4 regions of the Isoptericola sp. NPDC056618 genome follow, and region 3 is predicted to be linked to each of the others. Evidence: riboswitches for the same ligand, from Rfam matches in the RefSeq annotation. Region 3 holds a riboswitch; each other region holds the start of a gene.
The links. Region 3 has a riboswitch for thiamine pyrophosphate ahead of ACFQ8T_RS07420 (thiamine ABC transporter substrate binding subunit). Riboswitches for the same ligand answer to the same signal wherever they lie in the genome.
Positions count from the first base shown of each region.

Region 1: linked by a shared signal. The riboswitch ahead of ACFQ8T_RS16195 (FAD-dependent oxidoreductase) and the one ahead of ACFQ8T_RS07420 (thiamine ABC transporter substrate binding subunit) in region 3 are both predicted to bind thiamine pyrophosphate.
Region 2: linked by a shared signal. The riboswitch ahead of ACFQ8T_RS06060 (ECF transporter S component) and the one ahead of ACFQ8T_RS07420 (thiamine ABC transporter substrate binding subunit) in region 3 are both predicted to bind thiamine pyrophosphate.
Region 4: linked by a shared signal. The riboswitch ahead of ACFQ8T_RS05565 (bifunctional hydroxymethylpyrimidine kinase/phosphomethylpyrimidine kinase) and the one ahead of ACFQ8T_RS07420 (thiamine ABC transporter substrate binding subunit) in region 3 are both predicted to bind thiamine pyrophosphate.

Region 1 covers NZ_JBHTVZ010000014.1:109,929-115,459, reverse strand. Annotated here, with positions in the region: gene ACFQ8T_RS16215 (glycosyltransferase family 4 protein) at 1-252, shown strand, start outside; gene ACFQ8T_RS16210 (hypothetical protein) at 379-939, shown strand; gene guaA (glutamine-hydrolyzing GMP synthase) at 1,075-2,682, opposite strand; gene thiE (thiamine phosphate synthase) at 2,780-3,463, opposite strand; TPP riboswitch at 3,495-3,597, shown strand; gene ACFQ8T_RS16195 (FAD-dependent oxidoreductase) at 3,587-4,822, shown strand; gene thiS (sulfur carrier protein ThiS) at 4,819-5,064, shown strand; gene ACFQ8T_RS16185 (thiazole synthase) at 5,098-5,531, shown strand, end outside.
Region 2 covers NZ_JBHTVZ010000003.1:36,108-41,638, forward strand. Annotated here, with positions in the region: gene ACFQ8T_RS06045 (class I SAM-dependent methyltransferase) at 12-620, opposite strand; gene ACFQ8T_RS06050 (energy-coupling factor transporter transmembrane component T) at 684-1,379, opposite strand; gene ACFQ8T_RS06055 (ATP-binding cassette domain-containing protein) at 1,376-2,857, opposite strand; gene ACFQ8T_RS06060 (ECF transporter S component) at 2,832-3,470, opposite strand; TPP riboswitch at 3,464-3,575, opposite strand; tRNA gene ACFQ8T_RS06065 (tRNA-Ala) at 3,719-3,791, opposite strand; gene ACFQ8T_RS06070 (histidine phosphatase family protein) at 3,882-4,571, opposite strand; gene rsfS (ribosome silencing factor) at 4,568-5,014, opposite strand; gene ACFQ8T_RS06080 (hypothetical protein) at 5,011-5,531, opposite strand, start outside.
Region 3 covers NZ_JBHTVZ010000004.1:2,922-8,452, forward strand. Annotated here, with positions in the region: gene ACFQ8T_RS07410 (PAS domain-containing protein) at 150-929, shown strand; gene ACFQ8T_RS07415 (DUF4235 domain-containing protein) at 961-1,227, opposite strand; TPP riboswitch at 1,387-1,491, shown strand; gene ACFQ8T_RS07420 (thiamine ABC transporter substrate binding subunit) at 1,563-2,636, shown strand; gene ACFQ8T_RS07425 (ABC transporter permease) at 2,645-4,429, shown strand; gene ACFQ8T_RS07430 (ABC transporter ATP-binding protein) at 4,429-5,262, shown strand; gene ACFQ8T_RS07435 (hypothetical protein) at 5,249-5,531, shown strand, end outside.
Region 4 covers NZ_JBHTVZ010000002.1:531,646-537,176, forward strand. Annotated here, with positions in the region: gene ACFQ8T_RS05560 (ABC transporter ATP-binding protein) at 1-1,545, opposite strand, end outside; gene ACFQ8T_RS05565 (bifunctional hydroxymethylpyrimidine kinase/phosphomethylpyrimidine kinase) at 1,960-3,705, opposite strand; TPP riboswitch at 3,696-3,826, opposite strand; gene ACFQ8T_RS05570 (hypothetical protein) at 3,960-4,616, shown strand; gene ACFQ8T_RS05575 (YcnI family protein) at 4,706-5,503, shown strand; gene ACFQ8T_RS05580 (copper resistance protein CopC) at 5,500-5,531, shown strand, end outside.

The sequences.
Region 1 (5,531 bases), on a different contig from region 3:
CAGGCCGCCGGCCTCGCCATCGTCAGCCGGTCCCAGTCGGGGGTCGCGGAGCGCCTGGTCGACGGGCGGGACGCCCTCCTCGTGGACGACGACGCGGCGATGGCCGGCGCCCTCGTCCGCCTCGCCGACGACCCCGCCCTGCTCGACGCGATCATCGCGCACAACCGCTCCGCCGAGCTCGCGACGTCATGGCCGCGCGTGCTCGCCGACGTCGACGCCGCGTACCGCGCGGCGGCCTCGATCACGCGCTGACCGACCGGCCGCCGTCGGGCCTGGTCACGGACGGATCGGTGCCTCGGCGTATCACCGTCGCCGTGGGACCCCTCGTCACACCATGACCGGCGACGAGGGGATCGCCGGCTGACGTGAGGAGCGACGATGACCATCACGACACGCACCCGCACCCGCCGCGCACGGCTCGCCGCCGTCGTGGGCGGGCTCGCGGCGATCGCGGCCCTGGGCACGACCGCCCCGGCCGCCACGGCGGCGCCCGACGACGGCGCCGCGCCCGTCCGGGTCGAGGCGGTGACCAGCGACACGCCGGTCATGGTCGAGGACCTCAAGCTCTCCGCCCAGGCGGCCCGCACCACCTACTACTGTGCCGTCCTCGACGGCACGTTCGGCTGCAAGAACGCGAAGCCCGGCACCGGGCTCGTCGTCGCGCGGCTGTACCAGCACATCGACTACGGCGGCTTCCAGGTCGTGGTCTACAACCCGAAGTACCGGGAGGGCTGCACCGCGGGCACCGGCGACAACGAGGGCGGCGCCAACCTCGGCACCGCCCTGGCGAACAAGATCACGTCCGTCAAGACGTACAACCACTGCGACGTGCGCCTCTACAACGGCAACGACAAGACGGGGGCGCACACCGCGTTCATCGACCGGGACGACTACCTCGGCAGCTTCAACGACCGGGCGAACTCGTTCCGCATCTCCTGACACATCCGCCGACGGGAGACAGCTCCCGCCGCTACCTGCGGGCGTGGTGCGCGGCGGTGTCGTTCGTGAGAGCCGAGCGAGGCACGAGCGAATCATTCGAACGAACGACACCGCCGCGCACCACGCCCGCCTCCCTCATTCCCACTCGATCGTGCCCGGCGGCTTGCTCGTCACGTCGAGCACCACGCGGTTGACCTCGCTCACCTCGTTGGTGATGCGGGTGGAGATGACGGACAGCACGTCGTAGGGCAGGCGCGTCCAGTCGGCCGTCATGGCGTCCTCGGAGGACACGGGGCGCAGCACGATCGGGTGGCCGTAGGTGCGGCCGTCGCCCTGCACGCCGACAGAGCGGACGTCGGCCAGCAGCACGACGGGGCACTGCCAGATCTCGTCGTCCAGGCCGGCCCTGGTGAGCTCGGCGCGCGCGATGGCGTCCGCCTGGCGCAGCGTCTCGAGGCGCTCCGCCGTCACCTCGCCGACGATGCGGATGCCGAGGCCCGGGCCCGGGAAGGGCTGGCGGGAGACGATCTCCTCCGGCACGCCGAGCTCGCGGCCGACGGCGCGGACCTCGTCCTTGAACAGCGTCCGCAGCGGCTCGACCAGCTCGAACTGCAGGTCGTCGGGCAGGCCGCCCACGTTGTGGTGGCTCTTGATGTTGGCCGCGCCCTCGCCGCCGCCGGACTCGACGACGTCCGGGTAGAGCGTGCCCTGCACGAGGAACTTGACCTCTTCGCCGTGGGCGCCTGCCTCGGCGACGATGTCGCGCTGGGCGTCCTCGAAGACGCGGATGAACTCGCGGCCGATGATCTTGCGCTTCGTCTCCGGGTCGCTCACGCCCGCGAGGGCGGTGAGGAACCGCTCCTTCTCGTCGCGGATGATGAGCTTCACGCCCGTGGACGCGACGAAGTCGCGCTCGATCTGCTCGACCTCGCCCTCGCGCAGCAGGCCGTGGTCCACGTGCACGCAGGTGAGCTGGTCGCCGACGGCGCGCTGCACCAGCGCGGCGGCGACGGCGGAGTCCACGCCGCCGGACAGGGCGCAGATGACGCGCGCGTCGCCGACCTGCGCGCGGATCGCGGCGACCTGGTCGGCGATGACGTTGCCCGCGGTCCAGTCGGGGGCGAGCCCCGCGCCCTCGTAGAGGAACTTCTCCAGCACGGCCTGGCCGTGCGCGGAGTGCTTGACCTCGGGGTGCCACTGCACGCCGTACAGCCGGCGGCCGGTGTCCTCGAACGCGGCGACGGGCGAGCCGGACGACGTCGCGAGCACCGCGAAGCCCTCGGGCGCGGCGTGCACGGAGTCGCCGTGGCTCATCCAGGTGGTCTGGTGGTCGGGGGTGCCCGCCAGCAGCACGCCGGACTCGCACACCTCGACCTCGGTGCCGCCGTACTCCCGCTGCCCCGTCTGCGCGACGGTGCCGCCCAGCGCCTGCGCCATCGCCTGGAAGCCGTAGCAGATGCCGAGCACCGGCACGCCGGCCTCGAACAGCGCCGGGTCCACGAACGGCGCGCCGGTGGCGTACACCGACGACGGGCCGCCCGACAGGATGATGGCCGCCGGGTTCTTGGCGAGCATCTGCTCGGTGGTGAACGTGTGCGGCACGATCTCGGAGTAGACGCGGGCCTCGCGCACGCGGCGCGCGATGAGCTGCGCGTACTGGGCGCCGAAGTCGACGACGAGGACCGGACGCGGCGTGGGCGCCAGGTCGGCGGTGGTGGGGGTGTCGGTGGCGGGAGACGTCACCGAGCCATCGTAGCCGCCGGACGGTACCGCTCCCGGGCCTGTCCCACGGGTCACGCGGTGGGGTAGGTCACCTCGCGCGGCGGTCCGGCCCGGACCGTCAGCCCAGCCGCTCCCGCAGCTCTCGCGCGGCCCGCTCGGCGTCCGGCGCCTGCGTGATCGCCCGTACGACGACGACGCGCGACGCTCCGGCGTCGAGCACGGCGTCGAGGCGCTCCGCGGCGACGCCGCCGATGGCGAACCACGGCGTCGCCGGGCGGGTGGCGGCGACCTCGCGCAGCAGGTCGAGCCCGACGGCCGCGCGGCCGGGCTTGGTGGGCGTGGCCCACAGGGGGCCGACGCAGAAGTAGTCGACGTCCGGGTCGGCCTCCGCCGCGGCGGCCTGGTCCGCGGAGTGCGTGGACCGGCCCAGCACCGGAGCCGGCCCGAGCAGCGACCGCACGGCGGGCACCGGGAGGTCGCGCTGCCCCATGTGCACCACGGGCGTCCCGGTGAGCTGCGCGACGTCGGCCCGGTCGTTCACCGCCCAGAGCGCGCCGTGCTCCGCGGCGACGCGGGCGACCACCTCCTGCAGCTCGAGCTCGCGCGCGACGTCGAGCGTCTTGTCCCGCAGCTGCACGACGTCGACGCCGCCCGCGAGCGCCCCGTGCAGGAAGTCCTCCAGGTCGCCGCGCTCCTCGCGGGCGTCGGTGCACAGGTACAGGCGGGCGTCGGCGAGGCGGGCGCGGGTCGCGTCGGGAGCGGTCTCCGGGGCGGCACCGTGGTCGGGCGCGGTCGTGGTCACGCCGGTCAGGGTAACCACGGCCCGGGTTACAGTGGCCGCGCACGGGAGCCCCGCTCGGGGCTGAGAGGGCGTAGGAGCCGACCGTCGAACCTGATCTGGGTCATGCCAGCGAAGGGAGCGCACATGCCCACGCCCAGCAGCCCGTCCGGCACCCCGTCCGATGTCGTCGTCGTGGGCGGCGGGATCGTCGGCCTCGCCGTCGCCTGGCGCGCCGCCGCGAGCGGGCTGTCCGTCACCGTGCTCGACCCGTCGCCCGGCGAGGGCGCCACCCGCGCCGCGGCGGGGATGCTCGCGGCCGTCAGCGAGTCCGACTTCGGCGAGCGGGAGCTCGCCCGCCTCAACGTCGCGTCGGCGGCCCGCTGGCCCGACTTCGCCGCCCGCCTGGCCGCGGCGACCGGGCGCGACGTCCCCCTGCTGCGCGCCGGGTCGCTCGCCGTCGCGTACGACGCCGACGACCTCGCGCTGCTGCGCCGGGTCCTGGCGCTGCACCGGGAGTGGGGTCTCGCCTCCGCCGAGGTCTCGGTGGCCGCCGCGCGGCGGCGCGAGCCGTACCTCGGGCCGCGGCTCGCCGGGGCGGCCGTCGTCGAGGGCGACCTCGCCGTGGACCCGCGGGGGGCGCACGCGGCGCTCGTCCAGGCGCTCGGCGGCGCCCTCGTGCGCCGCACGGCGGTGCGGCTCGAGCGCGACGGCGCGGGCCGCGTCGTCGCGGTGCACGACGACGGGGGCGCGCGCCACGCCGCGGGCGCGGTCGTCCTCGCGACCGGCGCGGACGCGACGGCGGCCCTGCTCGACGGCGTCCCCGACCTGCGCGTCCCGGTGCGGCCGGTCAAGGGCGTGACGCTGCGCCTGGACGCCGGCCCGGAGCTGGCGCTGGAGCACGTGGTGCGCGGCACGGTGCAGGGGCGGCCGGTGTACGTCGTGCCACGGGGCCCGGGCACGGGCGCGGGCCCCGGCACCGGCACCGGCACCGGCACCGGGCCAGGGCACCGGGAGATCGTCGTCGGCGCCACCAGCGAGGAGCGCCCCGACGACCGCCGCGCCGAGGCAGGCGGCGTGTTCGCGCTGCTGCGCGACGCCCGCGCGCTCGTGCCCGGCATCGACGAGGCCGCGCTGGTCGACGTCACGCCGCGCGCCCGCCCGGCCACCCCCGACAACCTGCCGCTCGTCGGCGCCACCGGCGTCCCCGGCCTGCTCGCCGCCGTCGGGCACGGACGCAACGGGGTGCTGCTCGCCCCGCTCACCGCCGACGCGGTCGTGGCCGAGCTGACCGGAGCGCCTCCCCCCGACCCGGCGCTGTCCGCCGCGGACCCGCGCCGCTTCGCGCCCGCCGACCCTCTCCCCGAAGGAGCCGCCCGATGACCGCCACCCCCGCCACCCGCACCGCCGTCGTGAACGGCGAGGCCTACCCGCTCGACGGGCCGCACGGCGACGGCGTCGAGGCCGTCGTCGCGGCCCTCGTGCCCGCGTTCGTCGCCGACGGGTCCGTCCAGGGCATCGCCGTCGCCGTGAACGACGCCGTCGTCCCCCGCGGCCTGTGGGCCGGTACCCGGATCTCGCCCGGCGACCGGGTCGAGATCGTCACCGCCGTCCAGGGCGGCTGACCACGAAGCCTGACCAGGAAGCACGGAGGAAGCATGACCAGCACGCACGCCGCGGCCACGTCCCGCCCGCTCGCGCACCCTCTCGTCGACCCCCTCGTGGTCGCCGGCACGGAGATCGGCTCGCGCCTCGTCATGGGCACGGGCGGCGCGTCGAACCTCATGACGCTCGAGGACGCGCTGGTCGCGTCGGGCACCGGGCTCACCACGGTGGCGATGCGCCGCGTCGCGGTGCGCCCGGGCGGCGCGGGCGCCGAGGACGGCGGCATCTGGGGGCTGCTGGAGCGGCTCGGCATCCGCGCCCTGCCCAACACGGCGGGCTGCTTCTCGGTCGCCGAGGCCGTGCTCACCGCCCAGCTCGCGCGCGAGGCGTGCGGCACCGACTGGGTCAAGCTCGAGGTCGTCGCCGACGACGTCACCCTGCTGCCCGACCCGATCGGCCTCGTCGAGGCGGCCGACCGGCTCGTGCG
Region 2 (5,531 bases), on a different contig from region 3:
CCGACGTCTCGTCACGCGCGCCTCGTCGTGAGGAGCAGCGCCGGCAGGCTGACCTCCTCCCCCGCGGTGCGCGCGGCGATCTCGGCGTCCGAGATCACCGTGGCCGACCACGCGGGCGCCTCGAACGCCGCGCGCAGCCGGTCGGCGGTCGTGCCCCAGCCCAGCCCGGCGTCCACGGACATCGCGAGCACGGCGACGAGCGCGTCGGACGGGCAGATCGCCTCCAGCCCCGCCACGTAGGCCGCGCGGCCGGCGTCGTCCAGGGTGTGCAGCAGCCCCGAGTCGAGGACGGTCCGCGGCCGGAGGCCCAGGCGGTCGAGCCGGCGCGCGTCCGCGACGTCGAAGCGCACCTCGCCCGGCGGGTCGAGGATCGCCCCAGCGGCCCGCTCCCGCGCGCGGGAGATCGCGTGCGCCGCGGCGTCCACGCCCACCACCCGGTGGCCCGCCCGGGCGACGGCGAGCGCCAGCACGCCCGTGCCGCACCCGACGTCGAGCACCGGGTCGGCGAGCACCGACCGCCGCACGAGCGCCAGGAGCGCCGGCTGCGGGCGGCCGATCTCCCACGGCGGCGGGGCATCGGCGGCGTACAGGGCGTCGAAGTCGTGCACCTGGCGGGCCATCGAGCACCTCCCGCTGCCCATTCTGCGCCCCGCGGCTCCTGGGCGGCGCCTACCGCGCGACCGCTACCCGACGAGGACGGCGAACGGCAGCGCCGCGACGAGCGTGCCGCAAGCGAGCACGACGGTGTCGGTGCGGGTCCATGCCGCCGGCTCCGCCCAGGTGCGGTGGTGGGCGGAGGCGAAGCCGCGGGCGTCCATCGCGACGGACATGGCGGCCGCGTCGCGCAGGGTGGCGGCCAGGACGGCGAACGTCACGGACGCCGCGTGGCGGGCCCGCGAGAGCGGGCCCCGACCGGGCCCGACGCCGCGCGACCGGCGGGCCCGCGACGCCTGCTCCCACACCGCACCGAGCCGCTCGAACCGCTGCAGCGCCGCGGCGACCCCGACGACGAAGCGCGCCGGCAGGCGCAGCCGTTGGCCCAGCTGGTCGGCCAGCGCGCTCGGGTCGACGAGCGGGGCGAGGGCCACGCCCGGCAGCGCGAGCACCGCGATGCGGGCCCCCGCGACGGCGGCCTCCACCGGGTCGCGGCCGCCGAGCAGCCAGGTGGACCAAGCCACCGACGCGACGGCGACCACGACCGCGAGGTACCGGGCCGGCGCGCCGGCCCCGCGCGGCAGGAGCACCAGCCCGAAAGCCAGGCAGGCGCCCAGCGCGACGCCGGCGCTCGCGACGTCCCGGACGCCCAGGGAGGCGACCAGCCCGAGCAGCCCGAGCGCCACGAGCACGAGGGCGTTCACGCGCCCCAGCACGCCGGTCATGCCGCCACCGCCTGTCGCTCCCGTGCCGCGCCGCCGAGCCGCACCTGGTGCCCGGCGAGGGCGACGAGGTGCGCGTCGTGGGTACTGGCCGCGACGGTGGCGCCGTGCCGGGCGGCGGCGGTGGCCCACCCGGCCACCGCCGCCCAGGTCCCCCGGTCCTGGCCGACGGTCGGCTCGTCGAGCAGCACGAGCCCCGGCCGGTGCGCGAGCGCGGCCGCCAGCGCGAGCCGCCGCTGCTCGCCGCCGGACAGCCGGAACGGGTGCGCGTCGGCGAGGTGGTCCAGGCGCAGCAGCGCGAGCACCTCGTCCACGTCCACCGGGACTCCGAGGCGGCTTCCGGTGAGCTCCACCTCGTCCCGCACGCGCAGGGCGAGCAGGCCGTGCTCCGGGTGCTGCGGCACCCAGCCGCACGACCGTGCAAGGTCTCGCGAGGGGGCGGTACGCCCCGGGACGCCCCGCACCTCGCCGCCGGTCGGCCGCAGGTGCCCCGCGAGGGTGGCGACGAGCGTGGACTTCCCTGCCCCCGAGGGCCCCGTGACGGCCGTGAGGCGCCCCGCAGGCAGTCGCGCGGCCACGCCGTCGAGCGCCCGCGTGGTGGTACGGCCGCGCAGGCCGCGCGTCGTCAGGTCGACCTCGAGGGCGTCGACCGAGACCTCCGGCCCGGCGTCGTCCGGCGCGACCAGCGCGGCCGGGACGGGCAGCGGGGCGGGCGCCGCCACCCCGGGCAGCCAGACGCCGGCGCGCGTCAGGTCGCCGCGCGGGCCGGCCGCGCCGTCGCGCAGCGCGGCGGGCGCGACGTCGTGCGTGACCCGGCCCCCCGGCCCGAGCACCACGAGGCGGTCCAGGTGCTCGAGCCACGGCCCGACGTGGTGGTCGACCACCACGAGGGCGGTGTCCGTACCCTCCAGCGCGCCGACGACGGCGGCGCGGACCTCGGCCGCGGCGGCGGGGTCGAGCATCGCGGTCGGCTCGTCCAGGAGCAGCAGGCCCGGAGCGCTCGCCAGCGCCCCCGCGAGCGCGAGCCGCTGCAGCTCGCCGCCCGAGAGGGCCGACGTCGGCCGGTCGGGCGGGTACCGCAGCCCGACCCGGTCGAGAGCCTCCCGGGCCCGACGCCAGATCTCCTCCCGCGGCAGGCCGGAGTTCTCGGGGCCGAAGGCGGCGTCCCGGCCGATCCGGGCCGCGACGACCGCGGAGCCCGGGTCCTGCGGCACGAGCCCCACCCCGCCGTCCACGTGGACGGTGCCGGACAGGTCACCGGGCAGCGGGTCCCCCAGGACCCCCGCCAGGGCGTGCAGCACGGTCGACTTGCCCGCCCCGCTCGGCCCGACCAGGCCGACGCACTCCCCCGCGCCGACGGCGAGGTCGAGGCCCTCGATCGTCGGGGCCCGGCGCCCGGTGGGCCGCCAGCTCAGCCCCCGCACGAGCGCCCGGACGTCGTCGCGCGCCACGCCGTCAGGCCCGGGCGCGATCGGCGGCACGACCGTCGCCGCGGTCGGCGAGGTCGCGCCCCGGCCCGAACGCGTCGAGCACGCCGGCCCGCGCGAGGGCGCGCACGAGCGCCGCGCCTCCCAGGCCCGCGAGCAGCGCGCCGGACAGCGCGAAGAGGCCCAGGTACGCCAGCCGGAAGCCCCACGCCCAGTCCGGGTAGTAGGCGAACCACTCGTAGACGGCGCCGCACGCGCCCGCCGTCGCACCCGCCAGGGCCGCGACGGCGGTGCCGAACCGGCGGTAGAGGAACAGGGCGAGCACGAGCTCGGCGCCGAACCCCTGGACGACGCCGGAGACGATCGCCGAGAAGCCCCAGCCGGCGCCGAGCAGTGCCTCGACGCTCGCGGCGACGACCTCGGTGAGCAGCGCCGCGCCCGGGCGGCGGACGATGAGGCCGCCCAGCACGCCGCCGAGCAGCCAGCCGCCCCCGAGCAGCCCGGTGGCCGGCGGGAAGGCGACGGCCAGCCCGGCGGAGAGCAGGTGGTAGAGCTGGGTCCAGCCCCAGAAGACGACACCGACGGCCACGCCGAGCATGGCCACGGTGACGAGGTCGACGGTGCGGTACCGCAGGGACGGGCTGCGCAGGACAGTGGGCGCGGACATTCCAGGTAACTCCCTTCGCCGGTGCTAACCGGAGCAGGTTCCAAGGGTCTGCGGCTGTGCCCGCACTCTCAGCGCCCCTTCGACGGCGCTCCCCTGTCATGGGTGTCTTCAGATGTGGCGGCCGACGACGCGGCCGCAGGTCCGACCCTAGGCGACCACGGCGACGGCGCAAGGGCGTCCCGCACCGTGAAACCCCTGGTCACGCAAGAAGGCCCGGAACCATGAGGTTCCGGGCCTTCTCGTCGGGGTGGAGCTGAGGGGACTCGAACCCCTGACCCCCTGCATGCCATGCAGGTGCGCTACCAGCTGCGCCACAGCCCCGAGAACCGACTCTCGCGACCGCGGACGGCCAGGCGATTCGTCTGATTCGGTGTGTTCCTCCGGGCTTGCGCCCCTCGGAACGTCGATATCTTAGGCAGACTTCGGGCCAGGTTCCAAATTCCAGTCCGGCCCCGCCTGCCAGCGGTCCAGGGGGTACCCCGCGCCCACGTTGTGCGCCACGAGGCGCCAGGCCGGCACGGCCCCCTCCCCCGCACGGTGCAGGTGCGACCAGTGCACGTTGTGCATGCCCGACAGCCCGCGCCAGGTGGTCGGGTCGAGCCCGAGCAGCGCCGTCACCGCCAGCGAGATGGCGGCCCCGTGCGACACGACGACGAGCGTCGCGTCGTCGTCCAGGTCCGCGGCGTGCTCGGCCACGGCCTCGGCCATGCGCTGCGCGACCGCCGCCTTCGTCTCGGCCCCCGCGCCCACGGGTTCGGCGCCGAGGCGCCAGGCCGCGTACTCCTCGGGCCAGCGCTCCTGCAGCTCGGCGCCCGTGAGGCCCTCCCAGTCGCCGAAGCCGCGCTCGCGCAGGCGCTCGTCCGTGACCAGGGGCTCCCCGCCGAGCGCGTCCGCGTAGGCGTTCGCCGTCTCGACGGCGCGGCCCAGGTCGGACGACACGATGCGCGTCGCACGGTGCGACGACGCGAGCGCGGAGCCGCCCTCCGCGGCCTGCCAGCGCCCGACCTCGTCGAGCGGGATGTCGATCTGCCCCTGCAGCCGCAGGGAGGCGTTGTAGGCGGTGCGGGCGTGCCGCAGCAGGACGACGGTGCCGGCCGTCACCGCTCGTCGCCCGCGAGCCGGATCGCTCCGTCGCCCCCGCCGTCGCCGTACTCGGCGGCGGCCGCCGCGCCGTCGCCGCCGCGCGCGTCCTCCGGCAGCTCGACCGCCGGGCAGTCCTTCCACAGGCGCTCGAGCGCGTAGTACACGCGGTCCTCGGCGTGCTGCACGTGGACGACGACCTCGCCGAAGTCGAGCAGCACCCACCGCGCCTGCGCCTTGCCCTCGCGGCGGATCGGCTTGGACCCGGCGAGGAACATCGCCTCCTCGACGGCGTCCACGATGGCAGAGACCTGCCGCTCGTTCGTGCCCGAGGCGATGAGGAACACGTCGGTGAGCACCAGCTGGTCGCTCACGTCCAGCGCGATGATCTCCTGCGCCTTGCGGTCCGAGGCGGCCCGAGCGGCGACGACCGCCAGCTCGACGGCGCGGGGGCTGGCGGTCATGCAGCGGCTCCGGGGTGCTCGTACGGGAGGACGACGCTCGCGGGCGCGGCGCCGTCGGTCGTGAAGTCCTGGGCGCCGTTGTCCCCGAGCAGCAGCTTCCAGACCAGGAGCCCCAGCACGAACGCGACGACCACGAGGACGATGTAGTGCAGCCAGGTGTAGGACGCCTCGGGCTCGTCCCAGTCCTCGTCGTCGTCCTCGTCGTCCAGCGGCGCGGCCGAGCGCGCCCGGACGGGCTGCTCCGACGCGACCAGCGCGTCGAACGGGGACGCGGCGGGTCGCTCCGGCGCGGCCGCCGGCTGCGCGGCCCCCGCCGAGGTGCGGGACGGCGGCACGGACGCGGGCCGTTCGGTGGCCGGGCTGGCCCAGGGCAGCGGGGGTGCCGTTGACGCGGGGGCGGCGGTCGGCGCCGGGCTCGGGGCCGCCTGCGCGGGCGGCGCAGACACCGGGGCCGACGTGGCACCGAACGGCGAGGAGGTGCCCGTCGTCGCGAACGGGGAACGACGGGCGGCGCCGT
Region 3 (5,531 bases):
GCCCCGGCACGGCCGGGGCCACCGACGACACCACCGCCACCGCACGTCACCCGCCGTGCGGTGGCGGTGTCGTGCCGTCCCGGTACCGTGGTGAGGCCAGGAGAACTGCGCGCCGGACCCAGCTGCACGGCACTGGGGGGTGAGCCTCGATGTCCAGCACGCCCAACGACACACCGCGCCGCGAGCTCGTCGCTCTCGCGGAGCTGCTGGGCGCCGGGAGCCAGCTGCTCGTCGGCCGGTACCGCGTCGACGTCGCCACGGGGGAGTGGTGGTGGTCGGACGAGGTCTTCCGGATCTTCGGTCGTGAGCCGGGCAAGATCGCGCCGGGACCGGAGGTGCTGCGCGCCCACCTGCACCCCGACGACCGCGAGCGGCTCTCCCGGACGGCGGTGGTCGCGCTCGGCACCGGGCGGCCGTTCTCGGGGGCGCACCGCGTCGTGGACGACCACGGGCGCACCCATACCGTCGTCGTGACCGGACAGGGGAGGCACGGGGCCGACGGCGCGTCGTCGCAGATCGTCGGCTACGTCATCGACGCGAGCCCGGTCGTGCGGGACGCGCTGGAGCGCGAGGCGCACAGGGCCGTGTCCCGAGCGTTCGTCGCGGCCGCGGCCGCCGAGCAGGCCAAGGGCGCCATCATGGCGGTGTGCGGCGTGGACGAGTCGGTCGCCACCGAGGTGCTCGCGGACGCCGGCGCGCAGGTCGGGATCTCCGCCCAGTCGGCGGGGGAGCAGGTGATGAAGGGGCTCGCGCGGCCCGTCGGGGACCGCGACGCCGCGCTCACGGCGGCGGAGGTGGTGCGGTCCGCCCCGCCGGCCCAGGACGCGGCGGACCGGCTCAGCCAGGCGCTCGCCACCGTGCGGCCGGTGGACCGGCCGCACGGTCACGACGCGCAGCTCGCCCGCCGGCGTCCGCGCGCGAGCCACTGACCCGCAGGGCGGGCCCGTCAGGAGCGGGGGATCAGCGGCCGGGCACGAACCGGGCCGCCGCGCGCACGGCGCCCTTGCGGGCGAGGCGCTTCGCGAGCACCGCGACCCCGCCCGAGACCGCCGCGAAGGTGACGGCCTGGATGATCGAGATCTCGTCGTCGTCCACGTTGGTGGGCGCCACGCTGCCCGTCGTCTTCTCCCAGACCACCCCGATCAGCTTCTGCGCGACCCATCCGGCGGCGATCGTCAGCACCACCGTGCCGACCTTCACGCCCAGCGGCTGCTCGGTGTCCGTCACGTGCTCTCCCTCGGTAGGTCCCGGCGCGGCCGCGGCATGACCGCGCGTCGTCTCGCGTGCGTCCGCGGCCGCCGGACGGCGTCACGGCACGTCAGGCACGTCACACCCCGAGGTCGAGGACTGCACCACGGTAGCGCGGCGTCGACGGGTAGGCTCGTGGTGATACGACAGGGGAGCGCCCACCGGCGCTGAGAGTGCGGACCGCCGCAGACCCTCGAACCTGATCCGGTTAGCACCGGTGGAGGAAGTCGGGAATCTCGTTCCCTGCGGACGGCCGCACCACGACGGTGCCGGGTGCCCGCAGGACCCCCTTCTCGCACCTTGAGGAGGACAGCATGAAGCTGACGACCACGGCCCGGACCACGGCGGCCGCCGCGGGCGTCGTCGCCCTGCTGCCGCTGCTGGCGGCGTGCGGCGGGGCGGCCCCGGACGACGCGAGCGGCGCGGCGTCGAGCACGGTCACGCTCGTGACCCACGACTCGTTCGCCGTCTCCGACGACGTCCTGGCCGCGTTCGAGAAGGAGTCCGGTCTCACCGTCGAGCAGGTGGCCCCGGGCGACGCGGGCACGCTGGTGAACCAGCTCGTGCTCACCAAGGACGCGCCGCTGGGCGACGTCGTGTTCGGCGTGGACAACACGTACGCGTCGCGGGCCGTCGACGCCGGGGTCTTCGAGGAGTACCAGCCGGCCGACCTCGCCCCGGAGGTCGCGGCCTACGCGCCCGACGACCTGGCGGGCACGCTGACGCCCGTCGACGTGGGCGACGTGTGCATGAACCTCGACGACGGCTGGTTCGCGAAGAACGGCGTCACGCCCCCGACGACGCTCGAGGACCTCGCGAAGCCGGAGTACGCGGACCTCACCGTCGTGACCAACCCGGCGACGTCGTCCCCCGGCCTCGCGTTCCTGCTCGCGACGATCGGCGCCTTCGGCACGGACGGCTGGGAGGCCTACTGGGCCGACCTGCGCGACAACGGCCTCAAGGTGGCAGAGAGCTGGGAGGACGCGTACTACGTGGACTTCTCCGGCGCCGGGGAGGGCGGGCAGCGACCGATCGCGCTGTCGTACGCGACGTCGCCCGCGTTCACCGTGAGCGACGACGGGAAGACCTCCGCCACGAGCGCGATGCTCGACACCTGCTTCCGGCAGGTCGAGTACGCGGGGGTGCTGTCCGGCGCCGAGAACCCCGAGGGCGCCAAGAAGCTCGTGGACTTCCTGACGAGCGCCGAGTTCCAGGCCGACGTGCCCGGCCAGATGTACATGTACCCCGCCGACCCGGACGTGGAGCTGCCCGCCGACTGGCAGCAGTTCGCGCCCCTGGCCGACGAGCCGTTCGAGGTGGCGCCCGCGGACGTCGCCGCGCACCGCGACGAGTGGATCGAGCAGTGGACGGCGACGGTCGTCGGCTGACGCGCCCCGTGCCCCGCGCCCCCCGCAGCACCGCCCGCCCGGCAGCACGGGCGGCGCGGTCGCGCGCCGAACGGTCGCGCGCCGAACGGTGGCGCGGAGACCGGTGGGGCGCGTGGCTCGGCTGGGGCGCCGCCGTCGCGCTCCCGCTGGGCTTCCTCGCGGTCTTCTTCGCGTGGCCGGTGGTGTCGCTCGTCCTGCAGGGGTTCTTCACCGAGACCGCGGCGGGGCGGGAGCTCGACCTGTCCGGCTTCGCCGAGGTGCTGTCCCAGGAGCGCACGTGGCGGATCGTCGGGCAGACGCTCGCCCAGGCGCTCACCGGCACGCTGCTGTCGGTGCTGCTGGGGCTGCCCGGAGCGTACGTGCTCTACCGGTGCCGGTTCCCCGGGCGCACTCTGGTGCGGGGCTTGGTGACGGTGCCGTTCGTGCTGCCCAGCGTCGTCGTCGGGGTCGCCTTCCGCGCGCTCTTCGCGCCCGGCGGGCCGCTCGGCTGGGCGCACCTGGAGGAGAGCTTCGCCGGCATCGTGCTGGCGCTGGTGTTCTTCAACTACGCGGTGGTGGTGCGGACCGTCGGCGGCATGTGGGAGCGGCTCGACCCGCGCGCCCAGCAGGCCGCCCGTGCGCTCGGCGCGACGCCCTGGCGCGCGTTCCGCACCGTGACGCTGCCCGCGCTCGGCCCGGCGATCGCGTCGGCCGCCGCGGTGGTGTTCCTCTTCTGCGCGACGGCGTTCGGCGTCGTCCTCGTCCTCGGTGGCCTGCGCTACGGCACGATCGAGACGGAGATCTGGACGCGCACCACCCAGTTCCTCGACCTGCGCTCGGCGGCGGTGCTGTCGGTGCTGCAGCTCGTCGTGGTGGCCGGCGCGCTGCTGGTCAGCTCCCGCGCCCGGGCGCGCCGGGAGCGGGCCCTGCACCTCACGAGCGACAGCGTGTCCACGCACCGGCTGCGGCTGCGCGCGGGCGCCGACGGCACGGACGTCGTGCCGGCGCTCGTCACCCTCGTCGTGGTCGCCTGGCTGCTCGTGCTGCCCATGGCGGGGCTCGTCACGCGGTCGCTGCGGGCTCCCGACGGCTCCTGGGGCCTCGACAACTACGCGGCCCTCGGCACCACCGGCGGGCGCAACGCCCTGACCGTCACGGTCTGGGAGGCGCTGGGCAACTCGCTGCGCACCGCCGCGTGGGCCGCGCTGATCGCCGTCGTCGTGGGCGGCCTCGTGGCGCTCGTCGTGTCGCGTCGCCCGCGGCGCGCGGGCCTGCGGCGCGCCGTCGGGGTGCTCGACGCCGCGTTCATGCTGCCCCTGGGCGTCTCCGCCGTGACGGTGGGCTTCGGCTTCCTCATCACGCTGGACAAGCCGCTCGGGCTCGACGTCGACCTGCGCACCTCCGGCGCGCTCGTCCCGATCGCGCAGGCCGTCGTCGCGATCCCGCTCGTGGTGCGCACGATGCTGCCGGTGCTGCGCGCCATCGACCCGCGGCTGCGCGAGGCGGCCGCCACGCTGGGCGCGCCGCCGGGGCGGGTGCTGCGGACCGTCGACGGCCCGCTGGGCGCGCGGTCGCTGGGGCTGGCGATCGGGTTCGCGTTCGCGGTCTCGCTCGGCGAGTTCGGCGCGACGTCGTTCCTCGCCCGCCCGGACACGGCCACGCTGCCTGTGGTGATCTACCGGCTGATCGGGCGGCCCGGGGCCGAGAACTACGGGATGGCGCTCGCGGCGTCCGTGGTGCTGGCCGTGCTCACCGCGACCGTCATGATGGTGGCCGAGCGCCTGCGCGGCGACCGGCCGGGAGGAGAGTTCTGATGGAGCAGGGCCAGACGACGGGGCTCGCCGTGCGCGACGCCGTCGTGCGGTACGGCGCCACGCGCCGCCGACCGGGGTCGGTCGCGGTCGACGGGGTGTCGCTCGACGTCGCCGCCGGCGAGATCGTCGCGCTGCTCGGCCCGAGCGGCTGCGGCAAGTCGTCGCTGCTGCGCGCCGTCGCCGGGCTGGAGCCGCTCTCGGGCGGCGCCGTGGCGTTCGACGGCGCGGACCTCGCGGGGGTGCCCGTGCACCGCCGGAACTTCGGCCTGCTCTTCCAGGACGGCCAGCTCTTCCCGCACCGGGACGTCGGCCGCAACGTGGCCTACGGGCTCGAGACGCAGGGCGTGCCCCGCGCGGAGCGGGCCGCGCGCGTCGCGGAGCTGCTCGCCGACGTCGGCCTGGCCGGCTACGCGGGCCGGTCGGTCGCGACGCTGTCCGGCGGGGAGAAGCAGCGCGTCGCGCTCGCCCGGGCCCTCGCGCCCCGCCCGCGGCTGCTGCTGCTCGACGAGCCGCTGTCCGCCCTCGACCGTCGCCTGCGCGAGCGGCTCGCCGTCGACGTCCGCGACACCCTCAAGGCCACCGGCACCACCGCCGTCTTCGTCACGCACGACCACGACGAGGCGTTCACCGTCGCCGACCGCGTCGCCGTCATGGACGCCGGGCGGCTGCTCCAGGTGGACGCCCCCGGCGTGCTGCTGCGGGCGCCCGCGACCCCGCGCGTCGCGGAGTTCCTGGGGCTGTCCGCGGACGGCGTCGACGACACGGACACCTCGGAGACCACGGGTGCAAGGACCGCGGCCGTGACGACATCAACGGGGCATGACGTGGTCTGACGGCCGGAGCCGGTGGCTCCTCGCGGCGGCGTGCGGCGTGGCGTGCGTCGTGCTGCCGGCCGCATGCGGCGCGGACGACGGCAAGGCCGTCTTCGACGCCCGGGAGCCGCTTCCGTCGTGCGGGGACGTGACCACGCGGCCCGACCTGGACGTCGAGGAGCCGAGCCCCGCGCTCGCCGAGGCGTACGCGTGCCTCGACGCCGCGGCGGCGGGCGAGGGGGCGGAGCTGGTCGTGCGGTCCCTGACGGTCGAGGGCGACCCGATCGTCG
Region 4 (5,531 bases), on a different contig from region 3:
GTCGAGGACGTCGCGCAGGCGCGTGGTGACGGCCTCCTCGGTGGCGACGTCGAGCGCGGACAGCGGGTCGTCGAGCACGAGCACGGCGGGGTGTGCCGCGATGGCCCGGGCGAGCGCGAGCCGCTGCCGCTGCCCGCCGGACAGGGACAGCCCCTCCTCCCCGATGCGGGTCTCGACGCCCTGCGGCAGGTCGGCGACGAAGCCCGCCTGCGCCACCTCGAGCGCCTCGTGCAGGCGCCGCTCGCGCTCCTCCTCCGGCACGGCGTCGGGGCCCGCCTCCGGGACGCCGAGCAGCACGTTGTCCCGCACCGACGCGGAGAACAGCGTGGGGTCCTCGAACGCGACCGCGACGGCGCGGCGCACGTCGTGCCGGCGCAGGCGCCGCACGTCCACGCCGTCGAGCAGCACCTCGCCGCCGGTGACGTCGAAGATGCGCGGCACGACCATCGCGAGGGTGGACTTGCCCGAGCCGGTGAGGCCGACGAGCGCCGTCGTCGTGCCGACGGGCAGCTCGAGGTCGACGTGCGCGAGGACCGGCCGCTCCGCGTCCTCGTAGCGGAACGTGACGTCGCGGAGCTCGACGTGGCCTCGCGCCGGGCCGGGCTCGACGGGGTCGGCCGGGTCGGCCAGCGGGTTCGGGGTCTCCATCACCTCGAAGAAGCGGTCGACGGCGGTGCGCGCGTTGAGCGTCATCGACAGGGTCATGCCGAGGTCGACCACGGGGCCGTTGATCACGGCCGTCGTCAGGAAGAAGGCGACGAGGCTGCCGACGGTGATCTGCCCCTGGGCGGCGAGCACCGTGCCGAGCACGAGGCAGACGGCCAGCGTGACCTCGGGGATGAGCTGCAGCGACGTGGTGACGGTGGCCTGGTTGCCCGCCTTGCGGATCTCCGTGCGACGCAGCTCCTCCGCCTGGTCGGTGAACGAGTCGAGGGCGTCGCGCCCGCGGCCGAACGCCTTGAGCACGCGGATGCCGTGCACGGACTCCTCGACCGTCGTGGCGAGGTCGCCCGACTGGTCCTGCGACAGGCGCGCGATGACGCGGTACCGCCGCGAGAAGCGGAACGCGATGACCGTCACCGGGATCGCGCCCGCGAGGTACACGAGGCCGAGCCAGCCGGCGGTGGCCAGCAGGATGCCCACGCCGACCACGATCGTCACGATGCTGACGACGAGCTGCAGGACGCCGAAGACCAGCCAGCGGCGCAGCAGGCCGAGGTCGCCCATGATCCGGCTCAGCAGCTGCCCCCCGGGCCACCGGTCGTGGAACGCGACGGGCAGGTCCTGCAGGTGGCGGAACAGCGCCATCCGCAGCTCGGCCTCGACCCGCGTGCCGGGGTACATCACGAGGTTGCGGCGCAGCAGGACGAACCCGGCCTCCGCGACCCCCAGCACGAGCACCAGGAGGACCGGCACCACGAGGGCGCCGAGGTCGTGGGCGGCGGCGCCCTCCGCGAGCGGGCCCTCGACGAGGGCCTGCAGCACGCGCGGGATCGCCAGCGCGGCGAGGCTCGCGCCGAGCGCCGAGAAGAGGCCCCCGACCATGCGCGGCAACGCGGGCCGGACGTACGGGTAGAGCCGGCGCACGGACGCGAACGTGGAGAGCTCGGAGCCCGCAGGGGCGACGGCCGCCGCAGGGCCGGCGCCCGGCGGGCCGGGCGGCCCCTCGGCGCGACCCGGCGGGGTGCCGGGCGCAGCGGGACGTCGGGGAGCGGAGGAGGCGGGGCTCCTCCTGGGACTGTCGGAGGGATCGGCGCGGCGTGCGCCTCGGCTGCGGCTGCGCGAAGTGCGCTTCGTGTCGGGCATCACACTCATTCTCTCACTCGCCTCCGACACGCTTGCCCCGATCACGCGGTGGGTCCCCGAACCGGGACACCGCTTACCGCCGCGGGATCCCGCCGTCGGGCAGGACGGCGGGTCCCGCGACGGGCCCCACGACGGGGATCCGGCCGGCCGCGGTCAGCCCACCGCGACGCGATCGGCGGGGCGCCCGTCGACGCCCTCGGTCGTGCCTCCCCTGCCCGCTGTGCCTGCTGTGCCTGAGGTGCCCGTCGTGCCGGGGAGGCCCGTCTGGTCGAAGAACGCCAGCTCGTGCTCGCACGCCGCGCGGAACGCCGCCGCCATCCGGTCCCGGGTGGACGCGTCGGACGCCGCGGCGGCGCGGCGCAGGATCGCGACGGCCTCCCGCGTCGCGTCCGCGAACGCGTCGTCGGCGTAGGTGCCCAGCCACGCCGCGTACGGGTGGCCCGCGTGGTTGCGCGCGGCCAGCCGCTCCCCCACGTCCTGATAGATCCAGTAGCAGGGCAGGACGGCGGCCACGAGGGTCACGTAGTCGTCGCCGGCCGCGCGCAGGTGGTCGAGGTAGGCGGCCGTCGTGGCGCTGGCGGGCACGTCCTGCGGCTCCCCGCCCAGCCAGCGCGTGTGGAGGTCGAGCTCCGTCACCAGGGCGCCGTGCGCGCCACCGGCCCAGAACGCCTGCTCGGCCCGCGTGGGCGCGAGCTCGCTCGCCCGGGCGAGGCAGCGCGCGTAGTCGCGCAGGTAGAGCGCGTCCTGCTCCAGGTAGGCGCGGAAGTGGTCGGCGTCGAGGGTCCCGTCGCCCAGCGACCGGACGAACGCCAGGTCGTCGATCGCGGCGCGCACGTCCGCGGCGTCGTCCCACCACCGGGCGACGACGTCCTCCGCGCCCGCCCCGGACGCACGGGCCGCACAGGACGCCGCCTGGGGTTCCGCGCCGCCCGCGCGCAGCCCCACCAGGTGGTCGACGGGACCGTTCCCGCCGCCGACGCGCAGGGCCTCCCCCGCCCGGATCGCCGCGGTCAGCCAGGCCTTCGTGCCGCGCAGCGCCTCCGCCCAGTCGCCCGTGCGCGCGTACCGGGCGGCCAGCCCGCTGGACAGCGAGCAGCCGGTGCCGTGGGTGGAGGTGCTGGTCAGTCGAGGGCCGGCGAGCTCCACGAGCACGCCCCGCGGACCGACGAGGGCGTCCGGGGCGCCCACGTCCCTCGCCTCTGACCGCGCGAGGAGGTGGCCGCCCTTCGCCACCACCAGGACCCCGTGCCGGGCGGCCAGCCGTCGCGCCTGCTCGAGGGCGGCGGGCCAGTCCGCGGCGGGGGGCTCCTGCGCGAGGACCGCGAGCTCGGGCAGGTTCGGCGTCACGACGTCCACCCGGCCGAGCAGGTCCCGCACGGCGTCCTCGGCCGCCGGGTCGAGCAGCCGGTCCCCGCTGGTCGCCACCATGACCGGGTCCAGGACGACGGCGGGGCGCGCGGTCGCGCCGGACGGCCCGGACGGGTGGGATGCGGCACGCGCCAGCCCGTCGAGCCACGCGGCCACCGCCCGGGCCACCGGGGCCGAGGCGAGCATCCCGATCTTCACGGCGTCGACGGCCACGTCGTCGGCGACGGCGTCGAGCTGCGCGGCCAGGAATGCGGCGGGCGGCACGTGCACGTCACGCACGCCGCGGGTGTTCTGCACGGTCAGGGCCGTGACGGCGGCCATCCCGTAGCCGCCCGCGGCCGCGATCGACTTGAGGTCCGCCTGGATGCCGGCGCCGCCGGACGGGTCGGACCCGGCGACCGCCAGGACCCGGGGCCTGCTGCCCGTCCGCGGCGCCGTCGTCGGCGACGAGACGGGAGCGGGGGCGGCGTGAGCAGGGGTGGTGGTGCCGGCGCGGCCGGCGGAGCTGTCTTCAGGTGCGCGCGCACTCATGTCGACATCCCTTCGCTAGTACGAGCTAGATCAGGTTCGACGGGTGTGTTCTCAGCGCCCGCCGGCCGGCCGTGACGAAGTCGCGGCGATGACCGGTCGGGACGCACCCCGTGTCGTGGCGCCCACCGTAGCCCAGGACGGCCCCGGCGGGTCCGGCGTCCCGCGCGGTGTGTCGTGGCCGGCTCCGCCGTCGCCCGAACGGCCGCCCGGGGCGGGGCTGCAGGTCCCGGCCGACGCCGCGGTAGGGTGCGGGGGTGCCCGTGGTCGTCCGTCGTGTGCGCGAGCTCCTCGTCGCCGGCACGACGCTCAGCATCGCGGCCGCCGCCCATCTCCTGGCCGGCGGCGCGCTCCCCGCGGCACCCCTCGCCTGGCTCGTCGTCGCGGCGCTCACGGCGCCGCTCGCGGTGTGGACCGCGCGCCGCCGTCTGACCCTCCCTCGCCTCCTGCCGGCGATGGTCGCGCTGCAGTTCGTGCAGCACACGACGTTGTCCGTGCTCGGCGCGGCGGGCACGGGTGCTCCCTCGGCTCCGCTCGCGACCCCGGGCGCCACCCCGGACGGCCACGCGCTCCACGCCATGGGCCCGGGCTCCCTCGCGCCCGCGACGGGCGGCGGGCTGCTGCACCACGCGGGCGACGCCGGGACGACGACCTGGATGCTCGCCGCGCACGCCGCCGCGGTGCTGCTCACCGCCCTGCTGCTCGCGGCGGGCGACCGGGCGGCCCTCACCGTGGTGGGGCACCTGCGGCACGTCGCGCTCCTCGTGCAGGAGCCGCGGGCGCTTCCGGTGGTCCGCGAGCACGCCGTCGTCGTCGGGCGCACCTGGCGCCCCCACCCGGCCCGCGTCCGCCGGCGCACGCCCCCACGCGGGCCCCCGCTGCTGCTCCCGGGCGCCCTCGCGCGCGCCGCCTGACCCTGCCCTGGTCCGTCGTCGGACGGGGGCGGGTCCCTCGCCGTCCCACGACCGACTGACACACCTGACAGCCAGGAGCAGAAGAACCCATGTCCAGGACCACCCCTGCCCTCCGCCCGCGTCGCCTCGCCGGCGCGGCCGCGCTCGCCCTCCCCGCCCTCGTGCTCGGCGCGACCGCCGCGTCGGCGCACGTGACCGTGACCCCCGACGCGGCCGAGGCCGGGTCGTACGCCACCCTCACCTTCAAGGTCCCGAACGAGTCCGCCGAGGCCTCGACCACCGCGGTGCAGGTCGACCTGCCCACCGACACCCCCTTCACCAGCGTGTCCGTCGAGCCCGTGCCGGGCTGGACCGCGAAGGTCACCCAGGCGCCCCTGCCCGAGCCCGTCGAGGTGCACGGCACCACCGTCACCGAGGCGCCGGCGAGCATCGAGTGGACCGCCGACGACGCCGACGCCGGCATCGCGCCGGGCGAGTTCCTCCGGTTCACCGTGTCGGCCGGCGCCGTCCCGGACGGCGTGGAGGAGATCGTCCTCCCCGCCACCCAGACCTACTCCGACGGCGAGGTCGTCGCCTGGGACCAGGAGGCGTCCGGCGACGCGGAGCCCGAGCTCCCGGCCCCCGTCCTGCAGGTCGTCCCGGCCGCCGAGGACGGCGGCCACGGCGCGGCGTCGGCGGCCGGCGCCGGCGACGCCGGCACGGACGCGCACACGGATGCGGCGGCCGAGGACGACGGCTCCGGCACCCTCCCGCTCGCGCTCGGCGCCGCGGGCCTCGGGCTCGGGCTGGTCGGCGCCGTCACCGGCGTGATCGCCCTCGCCCGGACGCGCGCACGGGCCACCGGCGCCGCCGGCGCCGCCGGCGCCGCCGGCACGGAGCAGCGGTGAGCGCGCCGGACGGCCGCACAGCCGCGCG